2 linked regions of the Pelosinus sp. IPA-1 genome follow. The protein of the gene in region 2 interacts with the protein of the main gene of each other region in a pairwise test. Links are inferred from orthologs where the notes say so. Each region holds a gene or a part of one and is shown on either strand. Other genes may lie near its edges.

The links.
Region 1: the proteins of topA (region 2) and QSJ81_RS13165 interact in binary tests that used the Escherichia coli proteins (3 or more experiments, as listed by UniProt). The link is inferred for Pelosinus sp. IPA-1 from one-to-one orthologs.

What each region holds. Positions count from the first base shown.
Region 1 is NZ_BSVC01000005.1:84,244-87,310, forward strand. What follows is about bases 97-2,832. They hold QSJ81_RS13165 (YigZ family protein), read right to left. Parts: upstream 1,919-2,832; coding sequence 1,274-1,918; downstream 97-1,273. Other genes in these bases: QSJ81_RS13160 (exonuclease SbcCD subunit D), read right to left, coding at 97-888; QSJ81_RS13170 (YaiI/YqxD family protein), read right to left, coding at 2,001-2,441; QSJ81_RS13175 (hypothetical protein), read left to right, coding at 2,614-2,832. Outside these bases: more of QSJ81_RS13160, read right to left, coding at 1-96; more of QSJ81_RS13175, read left to right, coding at 2,833-2,931.
Region 2 is NZ_BSVC01000004.1:589,043-592,373, forward strand. Bases 92-3,091 are described here. They hold topA (type I DNA topoisomerase), read right to left. Parts: upstream 2,684-3,091; coding sequence 500-2,683; downstream 92-499. Other genes in these bases: trmFO (FADH(2)-oxidizing methylenetetrahydrofolate--tRNA-(uracil(54)-C(5))-methyltransferase TrmFO), read right to left, coding at 92-476; dprA (DNA-processing protein DprA), read right to left, coding at 2,680-3,091. Also shown: more of trmFO, read right to left, coding at 1-91; more of dprA, read right to left, coding at 3,092-3,331. UniProt on the Escherichia coli protein: Releases the supercoiling and torsional tension of DNA, which is introduced during the DNA replication and transcription, by transiently cleaving and rejoining one strand of the DNA duplex.

The sequences.
Region 1 (3,067 bases), on a different replicon or contig from region 2:
AACTGAGATATAATCCTCTCTATTTGCTGAATCTTGTAGCCCCTCTACTATGTCTTTAAAGGTTCCTTTTATCAGACGTACATCATGGCGGGGAGATAAAGGGATTTGTTCTATTTTAACTTCACCCTCTTGGTTTATCTCTACGATCTGAATACCCTTCTGCTGAGAAGCTTCGGCAAAAGAATATTTTAAAAGAGAACCACTATAGCGAATGTTCGGACTTCCTGCCTGTTGAGAGTTATGCAAATGTCCTAGAGCGGTATAGGAAAAGGATTCAAATACCCTCGGACTCACCATACCGCTGCCACCTACAGATAAGGGACGCTCTGATTCACTCTCCAAACTGCCTGCAATAAAAGCATGAGCTATTGCCACCGAGCGGCAGCCTTGAGGAATCTTCATTTTTACTTGCTGTACCATAGCTTCCATCCCTTGCTCATGTGTGCTAACTTCTGGACAAGCAAGACGCTCCCTAACTAATGCAGGTTCACCATAAGTAAGTGGCGCAAAGCAAACCGGACCGAACTTGTCATACAACGTAATTGGTTCAATTTCCTTTGCTAAAGACCCTACCACATATAAACCTTGACCTGCCAATAATCGGCTGCCAAAGCCTAAACGTTCTGCACTGTCATGGTTTCCAGCTATCATAATAACAGGGACCTTATAGTCTAATAAAATTTGCGATAAAACCTCATTTAATAACTCCACAGCTTCAATTGGCGGAACTGCCCGATCGTAAATATCGCCAGCTATCAAAATAGCATCGGGTTTTGTTTCTCGCACCAAGTCCTTAAACTGCTCCAAAATATAAGCTTGATCTTCGGTTAGGTGAATCCCATGAAACAACCGGCCTAAGTGCCAATCCGAAGTATGTAAAAAGCGCACAATCCCAATCCTCCTTCAGCTATTTTTTACCTTGTCATTGCAAAGATAAAGAAGACTTGATTCAGATGGAGTTTTAACTCCATCTGAATCTTAGCCCTTCTTATCCAGGGACTTGTCTGCTCTTAACTCCCACTTATATAAGTGAGCCTTGGATTCGAAAATCCTTAGAGCGAACTTACTTCGAGTTTACAGACTGTTATCCCAACCAGAGGGCAGGATATTACAGGCTGTTAACGAGATAAGTGAGCCTTGGATTCGAAAATCCTTAGAGCGAACTTACTTCGAGTTTACAGACTGTTATCCCAACCAGAGGGCAGGATATTACAGGCTGTTAACGAGATGAAAATGAGAGTCTTAGAGCGGTTTAGTCATCGGATAAATCGAATTATTCCTGAAAAGAAATAGGAGTATCTACATACATTTGCCCTCCGCGATTCAAGATTGCTTGTCCAGCTGTCCAATCCGTAATCTTTTTCTCCAATATTTCCTCTTGTCCTACCTTCTCTAACACGGTCAAGGTTATTTTATCGGTAAACTGTTTGTCTTCAATTCGATATCCTTGCATTCTAAGCTGGTTTTCTAACATCCCAATAAAGGTATAATCAATGGTTACTTCTATACAAGTATGATTTTGCCGTTCTGTCGTACCAACCGCCTTTAGACCCGCACTAGCACTTTTGCCATAAGCGCGAATTAAACCTCCAGCCCCGAGTTTAATTCCGCCAAAATAACGAGTTACTACGATCACCGTATCCTTAAGCTGGTTTTTCTTGATAATCTCCAAAATAGGTTTACCTGCTGTACCTGATGGCTCACCATCGTCATCCGCCTTTTGATATTGGTCATTCTCTCCTACCACATAAGCAGAACAATTATGAGTCGCGTTCCAATGCTTTTTCTTTATTTCTTCAATAAAAGCGGTGGCAGCCGCTTCTGTTTCTACCCGTTTTACATAGGATATAAATCGAGATTTTTGAATCTCAATTTCTGCATCACCATAACCGCTAACGGTTACGTAATAGTCCAACATTCTTAACACCTCGATCTTAGCATATCACAACATCGTCCAAATTTTATTAAACGAATTAAATACCAATCCTCATTGTCTGCATCTATACGATTGTGGCTGACAGCATTTCTTCCAAACAACTATAAAATCGACTATCCTCTTGCGTTGTTCTCTTATTCGGTCCTTTGGTGCGGCCACCGCTACGACGTAACTTGGCTTTTACCTCACGTTCTTCTAACAAAAATTCAATATTTTCATTAGTAAACACTCGCCCAACAGGGCTAAGACAACTAGCCTTTTTTCCTAATACCATTGCCGCTAATCCCCAATCCTGGGTAACGATGATATCTTTCGCCTCCGTCAAATTAAGTACTTTAATATCCGCTTCTTGAGAAGCATCTCCTACCACCACATGATAGTCTGACACAATATTATGATTAAAGCTGGCTACTGTCCACACAGGTACAGAATACCTACGTCCCAGTTCCATACATATCTGTAGAGCATTCTTGGGACAAGCATCGGCATCTACTAAAATTTTCATCCCATCATCCTTTGTCATTTATAATTCCTTACAGAATTTTACCATATTTCCCTCCTATTATCTCCAAAATTTTTACTTGTCAAATTACCAGTACTAAATTAAGATAAAAAATAGATACCAACCAGAGCAGTTGGTTATACTATTACAACTAACAATAAAGGATGATAACAACATGGATGACAAGACAATAGTAGATTTTTATGAACCCTTTGGCTTTTATGAAACAGAAATTGAAGATGGCTGCACTGCTCTTCTTTATGAAACATTAAATAATGGTGATTACGCCTTAGTTACCGATGGCGATGGAACAATGCCAGAAGACTTAGAGCAAGAAATCATCTTCGCCTATTATTCTGCTGACGGAGCCTTCTCCTGGAGTGTGAGCTTCGAAGATTCTCATCACTTCTTTGAACTATTAGGCAAAAATACAGACAGCAACCACCTGATCGATATCGTAAAAAGCTATCGCGATAGTGGCGACTATTATTAAAAAGATTTTAATAATAAGGGGTTCTGAGATAAGTATCTCAGAACCCCTTATTCTATTCCAAAGATTATTTTTTTAGCAGATCTTGGCTCTTTGGAATAAAGCAATCTCTTCTGCTTCTGCAGGATTAACAACCAGA
Region 2 (3,331 bases):
TCATAGAAGTATAGATAATCATTACCTGTTATCCTTCCAATCGCTTCTGACAAGTTTGGTGATGTTAATGGTCCGCTTGCAATGATAAGAGGCGCCGCTTGAGGGATCTCTGTTACTTCTCCCTTCACAACTTTTACCCTTGGGTGATTCGAAAGAGTCTTTGTTATAAATTTACTGAAGGCATCACGATCCACTGCTAATGCACCACCTGCCGGTAGTTTACTATCATCCGCAGCCTTCATTATTAATGAGTTGAGCTGTCGCATTTCTTCCTTCAATAACCCTACAGCATTTTCTATTGCAGCACCACGTAGAGAATTACTGCAGACTAACTCGGCAAATTGGTCCGTATGATGGGCCGGTGACATAACCTGTGGCCTCATCTCAAGTAATTCAACATCAAAACCAGCCTCAGCCACCTGCCAGGCTGCCTCACTGCCAGCCAAACCAGCTCCTATTATTGTAACTTTTGACACAATACTTCCTCCGATGACATAAATTATTCAGTCTTAACTGTTTTTTTAGTTGTTGACTTCGTTTTTGGTTTTACTTTCTTCTTTGTCTTTGTTGTCTTATTTTTTGCAGCATCTTCTACTTTTTTTTCAGCCGTAGTCGGACGTGTTATACACGACTCGTTGCTGCATAATGTACTAAAACGGCCATTTTTAAAATTGTGCCGCAGCATGAAAGCTCCACAGGTTTGACAATTTTCTTTTAATGGCATATCCCATGTCATAAAGTCACAGGTTGGATAACTTTGACAACCATAAAACGTTTTACCACGTTTTGTCTTTCTCTCTACAATATTTCCAGCACATTTAGGACATTGTACACCCGTTTCTTTTAAAATTGGCTTCGTGTTACGACAATCGGGAAATCCAGGACACGCCAAAAAATCACCGTATCGGCCATGTTTCACTACCATAAATTTGCCACAATTTTCACATTGTACCTCTGATATTTCAACTGGGAGCTCTACATGACCAATCTCTTTTTCAGCCTGCTCCAAATCTACGGCAAACCAATCATAAAACTCCCGCAATAATCCTAGGCGTGTACCTTTGCCATCTGCAATTTCGTCTAGCCTATTTTCCATAGTAGCAGTAAATTCAACATCTACAATCGCCTTAAAATATTGTTTTAGTAAATCCAAAACAACAAAACCTAATTCAGTAGGTTGAAACTTTTTCTCTACTCTTACTACATAACCACGAGCTACAATCGTTTCAATAATGGGAGAATACGTACTTGGCCTACCAATACCTTTTTCCTCTAACGTTTTTACCAAGCTAGCTTCCGTATATCTAGGTGGTGGTTCTGTAAAATGTTGCTTCGGAGTAATTTTATTTGCTTTTAAATTTTCTCCAGTCACTAATTCAGGTAATGTAATATCTTTCTCTTTTTCTTCCCCATCTTTACCTTCTGTGTATACGGCCATAAATCCGGGAAATTTAACGGTAGATCCTGTAGCTCGTAGACCAAATCGTTCAGCAGTAATATCAACCGTTAGAGTATCATAAATAGCAGAAGCCATTTGGCTGGCAATAAACCTTTCCCAAATTAATCGATATAATCGTAGCTGTTCCTTTGAAAGATATTTAACGATCTTATCAGGAGGAAATTCCAAACTAGTAGGGCGAATTGCCTCATGAGCATCCTGAGATTTCTTTGTAGAATACACTGGACTTTTAGCCGGCAAATAATTTTCCCCATATGATAATGCAATATAGTTCCTAGCATCAAGTTGTGCCGATTCAGCTAGACGTACTGAATCAGTACGCATATAAGTAATCAATCCTACAGGGCCTGAGCTACCGAGTTCCAGTCCTTCATAAAGTTGTTGAGCTACCATCATCGTCTTACGAGAGGTGAATCCCAATTTTCTTGACGCCTCTTGCTGCAAACTACTGGTGATAAAAGGTGCCGCAGGGTTTCTTCGACGTTCTTTACGTTTTACATCTGTAACCGTGAATGCTGCCTTTTCTAATTCACCTTTTATACCCTCAGCTTGGTCTTCGTTATCTATTTTAGCTTTTTTCCCATCAACTAGGATAAGTTGTGCATCAAATAATGCAGTTTTAGGCTTTCCTCGTAATTTTGCCTCAATAGACCAGTACTCTTCTGAAACAAACGCTTGAATTTCTTTTTCGCGATCACAAATAATCCCTACCGCTACAGACTGTACACGACCGGCACTAAGTCCTTTGCGCACCTTTCGCCATAATAAAGGACTCAGTTGATAACCTACAATTCGATCTAAAAGACGCCTAGCTTGCTGGGCATCTACTCGCTCGAGATTAATTGGCCTTGGCTTCTTTACTGCATTTTGAATTGTAGTCTTAGTAATTTCATTAAATTCAATGCGACAAGCCTTATCTTCAGGAATATTTAGAATATGTGCCAAATGCCAGGCGATGGCTTCCCCCTCACGGTCAGGGTCAGATGCCAGATAAACAGTATCAGCAGCTTTTGCCGCACTTTTAAGACTTTTTATTAGATCGCCCTTACCGCGAATGTTTATATATTTAGGCTCAAAATTATTGTCCACATCTACGCCAAATTGACTTTTAGGCAAATCACGCAAATGTCCCATAGAGGCTTTAACCGTATAATTTTTCCCTAAGAATTTTTCAATGGTCTTAGCTTTAGCTGGAGATTCAACAATAACTAATGCTTTACTCACTTGATTCCCTCCTTAGCGATACGCAAATAACGTCTCCCGTTATGCTCTACCGCTAACCCACGTAATTCAAACTGTAATAATATATATGTAATCATTCCTGCCTCTAATTTCGTTTTCATAACAATTTCTTCAATCCCTATTGGAAAATCATAATTCAGTGACTCATAAACCTTTACTTCATCTGAAGTAAATTCTAACATCTGAGGCCCCTTTTTTACTTTCATAAGATTATACTCTTCTAATATATCTTCTGCGCTGTCAACAAGTTTTGCTCCTTGCTTTATCAGTCGGTGTGTACCTTTGCTAGATTCAGAAAAAATACTGCCAGGCACTGCAAAAACATCTCGCCCTTCTTCCAAGGCAAAGTCTGCAGTAATTAATGCACCGCTTTTTTCTGCCGCTTCCACTACCACTACTCCTCGGGACAATCCATTAATAATTCGATTTCTTGCAGGAAAATGACCTGGATGGGCTAAAGTGCCAGGTGCGTATTCTGAAACCACAGCGCCACATTCAGCAATGTGATTTAGTAATTTTCTATTTTCAGGAGGATAATCAACATCCACACCACAACCGAGTACAGCGATTGTATATCCTTTACTTAAAGCTCCTTGATGTGCGGCAGTATCAATGCCCCGAGCAGCACCG